One region of the Rhizobium sp. BG4 genome, then DNA from elsewhere that is predicted to be linked to it. Evidence: predicted binding sites of a transcription regulator. Region 1 holds the regulator's gene; the other holds the start of a gene.
What was found. Region 1 encodes LexA, which represses DNA repair genes until DNA is damaged. Its sites were predicted from a motif close to TGTTCNNNNTGTGTTCNG; they were not measured.
Positions count from the first base shown of each region.

Region 1 (8,132 bases):
ACGGGCTTTTTCGTCCAGCATATCCTTATCGAGAGAGCCATCACTCAGCAGCGCGACCTGCTGCTCGATATGCTCGCGCTTGGCCTTCAGCGTCGCCAATTCCTTCTCGCGGGCAATGCGCCGCTGCTCGAAGACTTCGGTGGCACGCAGGCCGTAATCGCCATGGATGCAATGATAGCCGAAATAGGAGAGAAAGGCGACCGTCATGGCCGGAACCACGAACCGGCCGATCTTCTTTTTCTTATGATGCTTTGTCCACATACACACACATGCTCTAAAACGCATTACCTATGCGAAGAGAGTAGCGCTCAGAGATTAACCGTCCGTTGACTATGAATTCTTGTGGGCAAGAAAAAACCCGCGCCGGTGAAGCGCGGGTTTCAAGGCATTGAGCTTTAAGGGCTATCAGCCGCGGATGATCGAACGGCCGGCATAGCGGGCCTGCGGGCCGAGACCCTCTTCGATGCGGATCAGCTGGTTGTATTTTGCCAGACGATCCGAGCGCGACAGCGAGCCGGTCTTGATCTGACCGCAGTTGGTGGCAACTGCGAGATCGGCGATCGTGGAATCTTCGGTTTCGCCCGAACGGTGCGACATGACGGCGGTGTAGGCTGCCTTGTGCGCGGTGTTGACGGCGTCGAGCGTCTCGGTCAGCGAGCCGATCTGGTTGACCTTGACGAGGATCGAGTTGGCAACGCCCATCTTGATACCATCGCGCAGGCGAGCCGAGTTGGTGACGAACAGATCGTCGCCGACCAGCTGAACCTTCTTGCCGGCGAGATCGGTCAGGGCCTTCCAGCCGTCCCAATCGTCTTCAGCCATGCCGTCTTCGATCGAGATGATCGGGTACTGGGCGGCGAGCTGTGCGAGGTATTCGGCCATGGCGCCTGATTCCAGCGTGCGTCCCTCGCCTTCGAGAACGTACTTGCCGTCCTTGAAGAATTCGGTCGCTGCGCAGTCGAGGCCGAGATAGATGTCTTCGCCCGGCTTGTAGCCAGCCTTTTCGATCGACTTCATGATGAAGTCGAGGGCTTCAGGGGCGCTCTTCAGGCCCGGTGCGAAACCGCCTTCGTCACCAACGTTGGTGTTGTGGCCCTGAGCCGACAGTTCCTTCTTGAGGACGTGGAAGACTTCCGAGCCCATGCGGACGGCTTCGCGGATCGAGTCGGCGCCAACCGGCAGGATCATGAATTCCTGGAAGTCGATCGGGTTGTCGGCATGTGCGCCGCCGTTGATGATGTTCATCATCGGAACCGGCAGGAGGTGAGCCGAAGCGCCACCGACGTAGCGGTAGAGCGGCAGGCCGGCGGCCTGAGCAGCAGCCTTGGCGACAGCGAGCGAAACGCCGAGGATGGCGTTGGCGCCGAGACGCGACTTGTTCGGCGTGCCATCCAGCTCGATCATGATGTTGTCGATCTGGATCTGGTTTTCGGCATCGATGCCGCCGATGGCATCGAAGATCTCGGTGTTGGCGGCTTCGACAGCCTTTTCGACACCCTTGCCGAGATAGCGCTTGCCGCCATCGCGAACTTCAACGGCTTCATGCGCGCCGGTCGAAGCGCCCGACGGAACAGCCGCACGGCCCATGCTGCCATCTTCGAGATAGACATCGACTTCGACGGTGGGGTTGCCACGGCTATCGAGGATCTCGCGGGCGATGATATCGGTAATTGCAGTCATGGGTTTCTTCCTGCTCGGTGGGTGGATAAATCGTTTGAAATCGTCTTAATCGAAGGCACGCAGATTGCAATGGCGTTTTCACAGCCGTTTTTGAGCCGCCTAACATGCCTTCGTTTCAGGCCACCTGCGTGGCCTATTACAAGATCATGTCAGCCTTTTGAATGTCAGGCCGACTTTGCGATCGCATCGAACGCCAGAAGCTTTTCGAGAAGCCGCGGCATGTCCTTCAGATAGACCATGTTCGGGCCATCCGACGGCGCATTGTCAGGATCCTCATGCGTCTCGACGAAGACGCCGGCGACACCGACGGCGACGGCCGCACGCGCCAAGGTCTCGACGAATTCGCGCTGGCCGCCACTCGATCCGCCCTGCCCGCCCGGCTGCTGCACCGAATGCGTGGCATCGAAGATCACAGGCGCGCCCATGGCCGCCATGATCGGCAGCGAGCGCATGTCGGAGACCAGCGTGTTGTAACCAAAGGAAGCACCGCGCTCGCAGAGCAGGATGTTCGGGTTGCCCGTCTCGTTCAGCTTGGCGAGAACGTTCTTCATATCCCACGGAGCCAGGAACTGGCCCTTCTTGACGTTGACGGCGCGGCCGGTCTTGGCCGCAGCAACTAGAAGGTCGGTCTGGCGCGAGAGGAAAGCCGGGATTTGCAGGATGTCGACGACGGTTGCGACCTCCGCACACTGCTCCTCGGTATGAATGTCCGTCAGAACCGGGAAGCCGAATTCCTTCTTCAGGTCAGAGAAGACTTCGAGCGACTTGTCGAGGCCGATGCCGCGCTGCGCCGAGAGCGAGGTGCGGTTCGCCTTGTCGAAGGAAGACTTGTAGACGAGGCCGATGCCGAGCTTCTTGCAGAGTTCGCTCAGAACACCGGCGATCATGAAGGCATGTTCGCGGCTTTCCATCTGGCAGGGTCCAGCGATGATCGACAGCTTGCCGGCATTGGAAAAGGTAACGCGGCCAGCGCCTTCGCCGACGGCGACTTCTGCATTGGTGTTGCTCATTGGGTCTCCTCGAAGGCGAAGATCGCGCCTTGTCCCGGCGCCGGCTTCACCAATAGACGATTGTTCATATTCACGTAGGTGATCCCGTTAGCAGCCAAATGCGCCGCTGTCACGGCCAGATCAGCGACTGTAAAGACGATTGCCCGCGCCCGCAGGCCGTTATCGGTGCCAAGCGGCTCGACATCGAAATAGGCCTCCATCCCTTCTTCGGAATAGATGGCGATCCGGACATTACTGAGGGCGAAGGAAAGGCCGAAGGCGGCCTCACCGGGCGCAACGCCGCCACTTGCCGTCTGCAACAGCGACGCGAAGGCGTCGGGTTCCTCCGCGCTGAGGGCAATCTCGACAATGCCGAGAACGCCGTTGGCATGAGTCTCCAGCACCTTGCGATCGGCCGGAAAGGCGTTGATCCGCTGGCAGGCGAAAAAGAAGACATCGGGCGCCCTCAGATCGGCGGCAAAGGCGAGCTTGAAGGCGCCGGTCGCCTGCGTTCCATCGGGCATGACGATCGGGCGCGAGAACTCCACCATGTCACCGCCGCTCAGCTGCGCGCCATCATAGGCGGCCCTGTCCGCATCGGCATCGTCAGTGCCGAAGACGACTGCCGAGAAGCCATCATCGCCGCAGCGGAAGCGGAAGGCCTGGTCGCGGGCGACAAAGCTGTTGCCCTTGGCGGCGGCGGCATCGCACTCCGCCTGGCTCGCGATGCCGAGCGGCTCCAGATAAGTCTTGTCGGCGAGGAAGACGCAGGCATTCTCCGTTCCGAACGGATGACGGCCATTGGCGGCGACGGTGAAACCGAGACGGCCGAGTCGCTCGCGGGCGACATCGATGTGGGTGACGGGCAGTACCAGATGATCGAGCGGATGCGTCATGGCGGTTCCCTCCGGTGAAGCCGGCAGAGATTTGCACGCCGCGCCGGGCAAAGCGCAAGCGCGGATAACCAATCCGGCAAAGAAACTTTCAAAAATGACGAAAAATGACGGGAAGTTTTACCAATATTTAGGCACTTGCGGAACACATATGGAACATATAGTGTCCGTTCTGGCTTTGTTTCACGAATCTGGGGAAAGACTTCGATGCTGACGCGCAAACAACAGGAGCTTCTCCTCTTCATTCACGAGCGGATGAAGGAGTCCGGCGTACCGCCGTCCTTCGACGAAATGAAGGATGCGCTCGACCTCGCCTCTAAGTCGGGCATTCATCGCCTGATCACAGCGCTCGAAGAGCGCGGCTTCATTCGCCGCCTACCGAACCGCGCCCGCGCACTGGAAGTCATCAAGCTGCCCGAGGCCTACAGCCCCAGCATCCAGCCGCGCCGCGGCTTCTCGCCAAGCGTCATCGAAGGCAGCCTCGGCAAGCCGCAGCCCGTTGCGCCGCCGAAGCCGGCGAACGAAGACAATAGCAGCTCGATCTCGGTTCCCGTCATGGGCCGCATCGCCGCCGGTGTGCCGATTTCTGCGATCCAGCAGAACACCCACGACATCACCGTTCCCGCCGATATGCTCGGAAACGGTGAGCACTATGCGCTTGAGGTCAAGGGCGACTCGATGATCGAGGCCGGCATCTTCGACGGCGACACCGTCATCATCCGCAATACCAATACCGCCAATGCCGGCGATATCGTCGTCGCCCTTGTCGACGATGAAGAAGCGACGCTGAAGCGGTTCCGCCGCAAGGGCGCATCAATCGCACTCGAAGCTGCCAATCCGGCCTACGAGACCCGTATCTTCGGGCCTGATCGCGTCAAGGTTCAGGGCAAGCTTGTCGGCCTTATCCGCCGCTATCACTGACTGGCCCTTCATCGCCATCGAAAGTGCCGCTGCGCCAGTCATAGGCGCGGTGGCGGGTCCAGGGGCGGTCGAGATCCTCGAAGGATGCGGTGACCGCTGCAGCGCCTCCATCGAAGCGCAACTCGACAGAGCCTGTCTTTCTTAAGGTAGCGCCGGTAAAAAGCAGTGCGCCAGAGCGGCAGCTTTCGAGCCGCAGGCGCACCGGTGTGACGACGATATCGGATGCATCGCAGGCGGGGCCGAGGTAAGCGGCATTGTCGATGACCGTCAGCACCGAGCCGTTCTCCAGCTTTGCCGTGCACCAGGCTTTCTTTACGCAGGAAAACCGCTCTTCCCTGGCATTGGCCGTGATTGCGCTCTGCGCTTCCTGCTGTTGCGCTGGTGTCAGCCTTAATCTTTCGCCCGGCGGCGCGGGACCGATGCCGATGTGATGAAGATCGGCTCGCGATGGCTGTCCAGCACCAGAGCCCGTTTCCACTGATCGAAGATGAAACCCGGCGGGCGCTCGCGATTGGTGGCGATTGCGCTGGAACCGATGATCCCCGCCATGCTGCCGTCCTCAGCAATGACGATCTTCGGTGGGGGCTTCTCGGGAAGCATGACGACCACAAGCGTCGACAGGGCCATGATTGCCGTGCCGATGTGCCTCAGCCGGGTGCGCAGCAGGGTCAATAGCAGGAAGCCCGCGACCGCAGCCGGGAAATACCAGGCAGGCAACCGGCCGACGCCGATATCACCGCCCCAGGACGAGACGGTCTTGGCGATCGCGATCACCAGATCGAGACCGAAGCCGACCACCTGCCAGGCCCAGGCATCCAGCCCGAACGGCATCAACAGCATCGCAAGCAGCCCGGCCGGCATGATGACGAAGGAGATGACGGGCATGGCGGCGAGATTGGCAGGCAGGCCATAGGCCGTCAGCCGGTGAAAATGCTCGATCGAGAACAGCGCCGTCGAGAAACCGCCGATGACGGAGGTGAGCAGGATGCCGCCGAAGAAGCCGGCCGCCGATGACATGAGCCTGACCGCCCGCAATTTCGCAAATGGCTTGTCGCGCGCCGGCCGCTCCTTCCAGAGCGCATAGCCGGCGACCAGCGCCAGCGTCGCGGCAAAGGACATCTGAAAGCTCGGCCCCATGATTTCCGAGGGCGAGATGGCGATGATGATCAGTGCCGAAAGCGCCACATTGCGCAAACTGATCGACGGCCGGTCGAAGAACACCGCCGTCAGCATGATCGCCATCATGATGAAGGCGCGCTCGGCGGAAACTGCGAAGCCGGAAATCAGGAAATAGGCGGTGACGGCCGCAAGCGCTCCGGCGGCGGCGATCTTCTTGACCGGATAGGCCTGGGCGACGGACGGAAACAGGCTGAGCAGCGTGCGGAACCCGACGAAGAAGATGCCGGCAGACAGCGCCATGTTGAGGCCCGATATGGCGATGATATGCGCGAGGCCTGATTGCCGGAGTGCCTCCGTAGTTTCTGCCGAAATGGCCCGAAAGCGCCGGTATCGCCGGGCAAAATGCCCCTGATGCGATCGCCGATGCCGCTTCTCAGCCGGTAGAGCCACTCGAAGGCGCTGTCGGTCAGCGAATGCTCGTCTGCGGCTCCCGGCGTCACCGCCGTTGGCGCCCCATAGAAAAACCCATTGGCGCCAACGCGATCGAAATAGGATGAGAAGGCGAAGTCGTTGAGACCGGGGAGTGCCGGACCGGAGGGTGGCGTCAGCCGCGCCCTGCCCTTCACCCAGGTTCCCGTCTCGAACTCGGACTTGGCGCCGCGGGCGATGACAGTCACCCGGGCGGGCGGGCGTTTCACCACCGGGTTTTCGGTTGCGCGCAATGACAGCAGATAGCGCCAGCCGCCGCGGCCATCGCTTTCCCGGCGCTCGACCCGTCCTGTGAGCGTCGTCGTCACGGCGGAATCAAGGAGGATGGTCTCGGCTCTCCACGTTTCGAATTGCGCAGTCGCGACGCCTGCCGCTACCAACGTCAATGCGGCGATCACGACGCGCATCCCCTCCCGCGCCCGATCGGTGAAGACCAGCAGAGTGAACAGCACCGCGATGAAGAAAAGTGGCATGATCGGCGAGACGCTGGTGCCGGCCGCAAACCACGCCACGGCACCAAAGCCGAGCGCAACCGGCGCGAAGAGCATGCGTCCACCGTAGGCGAGCTCTTCGTCGGCGCATTTCGGGATGGCGCCTATCGCGCGCCCGATGGATGATCGGAGTCGATAAGCGCTGAGCGTGGCCGGTACGTGCCGCGTTGGCACGGGCACGAGGCCAGAATAGGCGCGCGCTGGCTCAAGATGCGGCAATTTGGCCGCATCCCCCGAAAGTTCCAGGCTGATCTCGCTGCTTTTCAACCCCGGCATGTAAAGAGCCTTGCGACCCATTAAAATACAACCAAGATGCAACCCTGCGCGCGTTTCAGCAACAATAATCGATTGAAAAAACGCAAAAAATCGTGAGTGCAAAAAGCCTAAATAAATCATCGGCTTCCGCTATGCGTTTACAGCATCGCAGGAGTGCCTAAAAGTTGATACTGCGATGCACAAAATGGCGTCACGGTAACTTGGCATTAGGCGCGCTATCATATAGCAATCTGAGCGGACGCTTAACCCTATGGCGCTTTTATGGCGCCGCCGCCAATTTGGAGGATCAGAATGACGGATCAAAGCGCAACAATCAAAATCGGCGACAAGTCCGCCAATCTTTCCGTAAAGAGCGGAACGATTGGGCCAGATGTCATCGATATCGGCGCACTCTACAAAAACACCGGCTCCTTCACGTACGATCCTGGTTTCACCTCGACCGCATCCTGTGAATCGAAGATCACCTACATCGATGGCGATGAGGGCGTTCTCTTGCACCGCGGCTATCCGATCGAGCAGCTGGCCGAGCACGGCGACTTCCTGGAAGTCTGCTATCTCCTGCTTTACGGCGAACTGCCGACGGCAGCTCAGAAGAAGGACTTCGACCACCGCGTGACGCACCACACAATGGTGCACGAACAGATGAGCCGCTTCTTCACCGGCTTCCGCCGCGATGCGCATCCGATGGCCGTCATGTGCGGCTGTGTCGGCGCCCTGTCGGCCTTCTACCACGACTCGACCGACATCACCGATCCGCACCAGCGCATGGTCGCTTCGCTGCGCATGATCGCCAAGATGCCGACGCTGGCCGCAATGGCCTACAAGTACCACATCGGCCAGCCCTTCGTTTACCCGAAGAACGACCTCGATTACGCGTCGAACTTCCTGCGCATGTGCTTTGCCGTTCCCTGCGAAGAGTACACGGTCAATCCGGTTCTCTCCCGCGCCATGGACCGTATCTTCATCCTGCATGCGGACCACGAGCAGAACGCTTCGACCTCGACCGTTCGTCTCGCCGGCTCTTCGGGTGCAAACCCGTTCGCCTGCATCGCGGCCGGCATTGCCTGCCTCTGGGGCCCTGCTCACGGCGGCGCCAACGAAGCAGCGCTCAACATGCTGTCGGAGATCGGCTCCGTCGATCGTATCCCCGAATATGTCGCACGCGCCAAGGACAAGAACGATCCGTTCCGCCTGATGGGCTTTGGTCACCGCGTCTACAAGAACTACGATCCGCGCGCCAAGATCATGCAGAAGACGACGCATGAAGTTCTCGG
Region 1 covers NZ_CP044125.1:57,226-65,357, forward strand. Annotated here, with positions in the region: gene F2982_RS00310 (septum formation initiator family protein) at 1-261, opposite strand, end outside; gene eno (phosphopyruvate hydratase) at 406-1,680, opposite strand; gene kdsA (3-deoxy-8-phosphooctulonate synthase) at 1,845-2,690, opposite strand; gene F2982_RS00325 (VOC family protein) at 2,687-3,565, opposite strand; gene lexA (transcriptional repressor LexA) at 3,770-4,483, shown strand; partial or broken gene F2982_RS00335 (ComEC/Rec2 family competence protein) at 4,464-6,639, opposite strand; gene gltA (citrate synthase) at 7,150-8,132, shown strand, end outside.

Region 2 (8,132 bases), 680 kb from region 1:
GATCCCGCGCCCGCGGGCCAAAGAAGAGAGAACAAGCGGTGTCTAACGATCCGACCCATCAGTTCCTGATCCAGAAGATTGTGCCGATCGAAGTCGGCGGGATTGATTTCTCGTTCACCAACGCTTCGCTCTTTATGGTCGCTTCGGCTGCCGTTGCCGCAGGCTTCCTGTATTTCTCGACCTCGAACCGCGCGATCGTTCCCGGCCGCTCGCAGTCGGTCGCTGAAATGTCTTATGAATTCATCGCCTCGATGCTGAAGGAAGGCGCGGGCACCAAGGGAATGAAGTTCTTCCCGCTGGTCTTCTCGCTCTTCATGTTCGTGCTGACTGCAAACCTGCTCGGCATGTTCCCGTACTTCTTCACCATCACCAGCCAGATCATCGTCACCTTCGCGCTGGCGCTGCTCGTCATCGGCACGGTTCTGGTCTACGGCTTCTATAAGCACGGCTTCCACTTCCTGAATGTGTTTGTCCCGCAAGGCGTTCCCGGCATTCTTCTGCCGCTGGTCGTGGCGATCGAAATCATTTCGTTCCTGTCCCGTCCGATTTCGCTCTCGGTTCGTCTCTTCGCAAACATGCTCGCCGGTCACATTACGCTCAAGGTGTTCGCAGGCTTCGTCGCCTCGCTCGGAGCCCTTGGCGCGCTTGGCATCGGCGGTGCCATTCTTCCTCTCATCATGACCGTCGCCCTGACCGGTCTCGAGTTCCTCGTCGCCTTCCTCCAGGCTTACGTCTTCGCGGTACTGACTTGCATGTACCTCAACGACGCGATCCACCCTGGCGGGCACTAAGGATAACGACATCGACGTCAAAGGGCGTCAGTCATTCGCCGCAACAACCATTTCAAAGGAGTTCAACATGGAAGCGGAAGCAGCAAAGTTCATCGGTGCAGGTCTGGCTTGCTTTGGTATGGCCGGTACGGCTCTCGGCCTCGGCAACATCTTCGGCAGCTACCTGTCCGGCGCTCTGCGCAACCCGTCTGCCGCTGACAGCCAGTTCGGCCGTCTGGTTTTCGGCTTCGCCGTTACGGAAGCTCTGGGCATCTTCTCGCTGCTCGTCGCTCTCCTCCTGCTCTTCGCCGTTTAATTTCGGTGGATTGAGGGATCACGGCCTGCAGACCGCAAGCCGTGATCCTTTGCATTTGCAGTACACCTGGAGGTGAGCATGTTTTTTGTGACCCCGGCCTATGCTGAAGAGGCTCCGGCGGGAACGGCAGAAACGGGTGCAGCCACTGGTACGGATCCGCACGCCGCCCCGGCTGCTGGCGAGGTCCATACCGAAACCGGCGTTGCCGGTGGCGAGCATCATGGCGGCGTTTTCCCGCCGTTCGATTCGTCGACCTACGCATCCCAGCTTCTCTGGCTGGTGATTACGTTCGCTGTTTTCTTCGTGCTCATGCAAAAGGTCATCGCACCGCGCATCGGCGGCATCCTCGAGCAGCGCCATAACCGGCTCGCTCAGGACCTGGACGAGGCAGCCCGCCTCAAGTCCGAAGCCGACGCCGCAGTCGCAACCTATGAAGGCGAACTCGCCGCAGCCCGCGCCAAGGCCAATCAGATCGGCTCTGCCGCTCGTGACGCCGCCAAGGTCAAGGCCGAAGCCGATCGCCGCGCTGTCGAAGCCAGCCTTGCTGAAAAGCTGAAGGCCGCCGAAGGCCGCATCGCCGACATCAAGGCGAAGGCATTTGCAGACGTCGGCACGATCGCTGAAGAAACGGCAACCGCCGTCGTCGAACAGCTGATCGGCGGCACCGCTGCCAAGACCGACGTTGCCGCTGCCGTTGCAGCCGCCAAGAAGGAGGCTTGATCGATGGCACTTGACGCAACATTCTTTGCGATGATCGGCCTGTTCCTCTTCCTGGGACTGGTTGTCTATCTCAAGGTTCCCGGCATGATGGCGAAGTCGCTCGACGACCGCGCCGATCAGATCCGCAACGAACTGGCGGAAGCCAAGCGCCTGCGCGAAGAGGCCCAGCACCTGCTGGCCGAATACCAGCGCAAGCGCAAGGAAGCCGAAGCCGAAGCTGCCAACATCGTCGCGGCTGCCGAGCGCGAAGCAGACATGCTGACCGCCGAAGCCAAGAAGAAGACGGAAGAGTTCGTTGCCAACCGCACCGCGCTTTCCGAGCAGAAGATCAAGCAGGCGGAAGCCGATGCGATGAAGGCCGTCCGTTCGGCCGCCGTCGACCTCGCGATCTCTGCAGCCGAAGCCGTTCTCGCCAAGAAAGCGGACGCCAAGGTCCAGACCGACCTCTTCAAGGCCGCCGTCGGCGAAGTGAAGACGCGCCTGAACTGAGGTTCGGACATTGAGTTTGAAAAGCCCCGCCATTGCGCGGGGCTTTTTGTTTTTGGGGTGTGGCGGCTATAGCAGCCTCGCAATCTGCTGCGACAGTTGTTCACCGTGGGAGGGCCCCCTCATGCCGCGCAGCCAACGCAGGCCGTCAATCGGATCACCGAGACCTCCCCAACCTCCCTCATTCCTGTGCTTGTCACAGGAATCCAGCCACGGCACGTCTGCGCCGTGAATGACACGAGACGACTTCCAGCGCACCAATGAGTCTCTCGCGCCCCAGGACTGGGGCGCACTGGATTCCTGTGACATCCCGTGGGCGTAGCCCTAAGGGCACAGGAATGAGGGAGGAGAAGTTGGTGGCCGCGGAGCGAGGTGGCACGTGGGGCCGCGTCTAGGGGCGGTCCATAGAGGACGTGTGAAACATCAAAGGCTGGTGCCTGCAGCCCCCTCATCCGGCGCTATCGGGCCACCTTCTCCCCGAGGGGAGAAGGGAGGGAAGAGAAGGCTGTTCGCCCTTTCCCAGCCAAGGGCCGGAGGGTGTATCGAGACGTTGCGCAATTCCCTTTTCCCCAGCGGGGGTCCGAAGGACGGGTCGAGACCAGTGGCTCGACCCCGGTAGGTGCCCGAAGGGCGGATGAGGGGGCTCCGCGCGCAACGGCAGAAGCGGAACCACCCTACCCCTTAATCCCGCAACATCTCCTCCGTCACCGCAACCACCCCATCCTTCCGCAACGGCCGGAACGTCATGCGGTGCAGCGGGCACGGGCCGTGCGCCTCGATCCCCGCGCGGTGCTGCGCCGTCCCATAACCAGCGTGGGCGGCGAAGCCGTAGTTGGGGAAGACGAGGTGGGCGCGGGTCATCATCCGGTCGCGGGTGACCTTGGCGACGATCGAGGCGGCGGCGATGGAGACGGAGCGGGCGTCACCCTTGACCACCGCCTGGCCGGGGCAGTCGAGCCCCTGGGGCACGTCGAGGCCGTCGGTCAGCACATAGGCCGCCGGAATGGAGAGGCCGCAGATGGCGCGGCGCATGGCGTCGAGGCTCGCCTTGCGGATATCGGTATCGTCGATGCGGGTGGCACTGGAGGAGGCGATGGAGACCGTTGCCGTTGCCAGGATCTGCACGAACAGCTCCTCGCGCTTGGCGGCCGACAGCTGCTTGGAATCGTTCAGCCCCTCTGGGATGCGCTTCGGGTCGAGAATGACGGCTGCGGCAACGACAGGGCCGGCGAGCGGCCCGCGTCCGGCTTCATCGGCACCGGCAACCGGCCAGTGACCGGCCTTGCGGGCCTTCAGTTCCAGCTTGAAATCCGGAGTGAGCGGCGCGTCTTCGAAAAGCAGAGGAGAATCGGGTGGCGTGCGACGTTTCATGCGGCTGAACCTCGCACGCCAACCCGATTTCCTGCAAGCCCCCGGAACAGGGCGGCGGCCGGGGGCTAGGGCCGCGAAGGGGCAGGGGACCCATCCGCGGTGTGCAGGCAGCCAGGGCGGCGGCAGCCTGCGGGTATTGCGTCATTGCCGGCGGCATACCCGCCGGCCGGTCGAAACGCTCCTCACGCGCCCGTGCCAGCGGGCGCGAAGTCTTCAAAGCAGCGACAGCTGCACGCCGCTGCCATCCGGCGGCACGAAGAGATCGTCGCGCAGCGGCATGCTGCGTCTGACCATGCCGAGCCGCTTGGTGGCCATCTCGAAGCGGCGGGAGATCTGCCAGGCATAGGGGCCTGCACCCTTCATCCGCTTGCCGAACTCGGCGTCATAATCCTTGCCGCCGCGCATCGAGCGCACCAGCGACATGACATGCCGGTAGCGGTCCGGATAATGCTGCAGCAGCCAGTCGCGGAACAGCGGCGACACTTCGAGCGGCAGCCGCAGCAGCACATAGCCTGCCTCGCGCGCGCCGGCGGCATGCGAAGCCTCCAGAATGCGCTCCAGCTCGTGGTCGTTCAGCGCCGGGATGACGGGTGCGGCCATCACCGAGGTCGGGATGCCGGCCTCGCTCAGCGCATGGATCGCCTCCAGCCGCCGCGGCGGCGTAGAGGCGCGCGGCTCCATGGTGCGGGCGAGCTTGCGGTCGAGCGTCGTCACCGAAAGCGAGGCGCGCACCAGCCCCTTGGCGGCCATATCCTTGAGGATATCGATGTCGCGCATGATCATCGCCGACTTGGTGACGATCGAAACCGGGTGGCTCGCCTTGTTCAGCACTTCGAGGATCTGCCGCATGATGCGCCATTCCTTCTCGATCGGCTGGTAGGGATCGGTATTGGTGCCGATGGCGATCACCCGCGGCTTGTAGCCGGGCTTGGCAAGCTCGCGCTCCAGGAGCTTGGCGGCATCGGGCTTGGCAAACAGCTTCGCCTCGAAATCGAGCCCGGCCGACAGGCCCATATAGGCGTGGGTCGGCCGCGCGAAGCAATAGATGCAGCCATGCTCGCAGCCGCGATAGGGGTTGATCGAGCGGTCGAAGGGAATGTCGGGAGACTCGTTGCGGGTGATCGCCGTTCGCGGCTTCTCGATCTGCACTTCGGTGCGGAACGGCGGCAACTCTTCCAGCGTCTGCCAGCCGTCGTCGAACGTCTCGCGGCTTTGCGGCTCGAACCTGCCGCTCGGGTTAAGCCCGGCGCCACGTCCGCGGCGGCGCTCGCCATCCACCCGCAGGCCGGATTGGGCGATCAGCGCTTCGGCAATATCTGCCGTGTTGGCAGGCGCGAATGCGGCCTGCCCTGCAAGGGACTGTTCGTTCATCGGATTCTCCCGCAGCGGAGGCGTTGCCTTCGCCCGTTCTTGATGATTAAATTCCTAATCAGAAAATGAGAACAATGCAAGAACAAAATGAGGAAAGTCGCGCTGGCAAAATTTTGTGCGGCGCATTATAAATAGGCAATGTTGACGGTTGTTCTGGAGTGCCAGGATCAGGAACCTGAGCTGGCGCAGACTTTATCGGTGCTGGTCGCGGGCGCGGTCGAAGGGCTTGTAAGTGATGTCGTGGTGCTCGATCACGGCTCGCGCGACGGCACCTCGCGGGTGGCGGATGCTGCCGGCTGCCGTTTCCATTCGCAATGGGATATCAAGGACATATTGCGTTCGGCCCGGGGCGAGTGGCTGCTCTTCGTCGAGCCCGGCGCGCGCCCGCAGGCAGGCTGGATCGACGAGATCGCCGAATATGTGGCGCTGAACAAACTGCCCGCCCGTTTCACCGCCTCGCGCGCCTATCGCCGTCCGTTCCTGCAGCGGGTCGGCCGTGCCTTGCCGCCGCTGGAGCTTGCCTATCTTGTCCCCAAGAAGCAGGCGATCGCCTCGGCCAAGAGCGGCATGCGGCTGTCGGAATTCCCGAAGGGCCAGAAGCTGCGTCAGCTTTCCAGTGAATTGATTCCTTCCTGGGTGGCACGCGCCGCCAAATAGAATCAGCCGCCGCGCTTAAGGTGCTCGTCGAGCCGCGGCATGATTTCCACGAAATTGCAGGGCATGTGCCGGTAGTCGAGCTGCGCCTTCAGGATCCCGTCCCAGGCATCCTTGCAGGCGCCGGGCGAGCCGGGCAGCACGAAGATGAAGGTGGCGTTGGCAACACCGGCCGTGGCGCGCGACTGGATCGTCGAGGTGCCGATCTTGTCGTAGGAAATCCGGTGGAAGACTTCCGAGAAGCCGTCCATGCGCTTCTCGAACAGCGGCTCCAGTGCCTCCGGCGTCACGTCACGTCCGGTAAAGCCGGTCCCGCCGGTGGTGATGACAACGTCGATACCATCGGTCTCCGTCCATGCCTTCACCTGCGCTGCGATCGCCTGCCTGTCGTCCTGCACGATGGCGCGCTCGATCAGCTTGTGGCCGGCCTCGGCGATACGGGCAGCGAGCGTGTCGCCCGACTTGTCGTCCTGGAGCGTGCGGGTATCGGAGACGGTCAGCACGGCGATGCCGACGGGAATGAACGGCCGGTTCTCGTCTATGCCAGGCATGTCACTCTCCCGAAACAGTTTCCGTCGCCTGGAAATACCAGTCCGGCCGCTGGCTGTGAAGCTGCTGCGCAGCCGCCTCCGCCGCCTGCAGGGAAGGGAAGAGCCCGAAGCAGGTAGCGCCGGAGCCGGACATGCGGACGAGATCGGCGCCGCTCCCGGCAAGCAGGGCCGAAATCTCGGCAATCTCGGGCGTCAGGCTGCGCGCCGGCGGCTCGAGGTCGTTGCGGTTCACCTCGATCACCCGCATCCAGTCGCCGGCCGAAAGATCGAGCGGCCGGTTGTTCTTCTCTGCCAGTGCGCGAAAGATCTGCGGCGTCGACACGCCCTTCAGCGGATTGGCGAGCACCAGGAAGAGCCGTGGCAGCGCCACCCGCTCGATCTCCTCGCCGATCCCGCGCGCTATCAGCGGCCGGCTTTCCAGGCACATCGGCACATCGGCGCCAAGCTGCAGCGCAAGCGCCGAAAGCATATCGGCGGGCACCCGCACGTTCCAGAAGCGCTGAAGCCCGCGCAGTGCCGCAGCCGCATCCGCCGATCCGCCGCCGATCCCGGAGGCCACCGGCAGGTTCTTGTCGAGATGGATGGAAACTGTCGGCGCATGGCCGCCCTGGGCAAGCACGGCCTGGCGCAGAAGATCGCGTGCCTTGAGAACGAGATTGCTGCCGGGATCGCCACCAAGATCGCCGGCAAAACGCCCGCCGATGGTGAAGCCGTCGGCATCGGCGGCGGTGAAGCTCAGCCGGTCGCCGTGACTGGTGAAGGTCACCAGCATGTCGAGCAGATGGTAGCCGTCGTCTCTCTGGCCCGTCACATGCAGGGCCAGATTGATTTTCGCAGGCGCGTCTTCAGTCACCGTGAAACGGCGGCTCTCCGCATCCGGCATCCGTTATCAGGACTTCTTGTCGACGGGCGGCGGGGTCACCGGCGCCGGGTCCGGCTGCTTCTTGTCGGCGGACTTGGCCTCGTCGTTCTCGGGCTTCAGGCCGTTGGCGATCTTGTCCTTGATCTTCGGGATCTCGGCTTCCTCGGGCTGCGAGTTCAGCGCCCGGTTCCACTGATAGACGGCCTCGAGCTTGCGGCCGACATGCCAGTAGGCATCGCCGAGGTGATCGTTGATCGTCGCGTCGCCGGCCTTGATTTCGGCGGCCTTTTCGAGCTCGGCAACGGCATCGTCGAAGCGGTTGAGCCGGTAGTAGGCCCAGCCCAGCGAATCGATGATGTAGCCGTCGTCAGGCCGCAGATCGACGGCCTTCTTGATCATCGTCAGGCCTTCGTCGAGGTTCTTGTTCATGTCGATCCAGGAATAGCCCAGATAGTTCAGAACCTGCGGCTGGTCCGGATTGAGCTCCAACGCCTTGCGGAAGTTCGGCTCGGCCTGATCCCACTTCTTCAGCCGCTCATAGGCAATGCCGCGCTGGAAGAATACGGTCCAGTCGGCGCGGCCGGGCAGGGAGCCGATCGCCTCGACGGCCTTGTCGTAGTTCTCGGCCATGGCCGGATAGTCCTTGGCATCGGAAAGGACGCTGCCATAGGCGAGGTAGCTGCGGATATCCTTCGGGTCGGAGGCGATCAGCTGCTGCAGATGCTTGCGGGCCTCTTCCACCTTGCCGCCCTGGGCGAGTGCCAGGCCGAGCTGCAGTTCAGAGATGCGGCGCATCGGCGAATCCGCCGGAACCTTCTGGTAGAATTCGATGGCGCGGTCCATCTGTTCCTGCTTCTCGGCAATGCCGCCGAGCAAGACCAGCGTATCGGCGCTGTCGGGGTCGAGCGCATTGGCGGTCTGCAGGTAGAGCGAGACGATGTCTTCGGCGCCATCCCGGTTCAGCGCGGCGCCGACGGAGAACAGCACGGCGGCCGCACCCTGCGCGGCATTCTCGACCTGCTGCTTCGGCT
Region 2 covers NZ_CP044125.1:735,072-743,203, reverse strand. Annotated here, with positions in the region: gene F2982_RS03925 (F0F1 ATP synthase subunit A) at 39-791, shown strand; gene F2982_RS03920 (F0F1 ATP synthase subunit C) at 859-1,086, shown strand; gene F2982_RS03915 (F0F1 ATP synthase subunit B) at 1,165-1,806, shown strand; gene F2982_RS03910 (F0F1 ATP synthase subunit B) at 1,810-2,295, shown strand; gene F2982_RS03905 (ribonuclease HII) at 2,974-3,663, opposite strand; gene F2982_RS03900 (PA0069 family radical SAM protein) at 3,877-5,034, opposite strand; gene F2982_RS03895 (glycosyl transferase) at 5,173-5,691, shown strand; gene moaB (molybdenum cofactor biosynthesis protein B) at 5,694-6,239, opposite strand; gene F2982_RS03885 (4-(cytidine 5'-diphospho)-2-C-methyl-D-erythritol kinase) at 6,241-7,122, opposite strand; gene F2982_RS03880 (tetratricopeptide repeat protein) at 7,129-8,132, opposite strand, start outside.
Region 2: the regulator LexA is predicted to act here: its motif matches at 5,102-5,119, upstream of F2982_RS03895 (glycosyl transferase).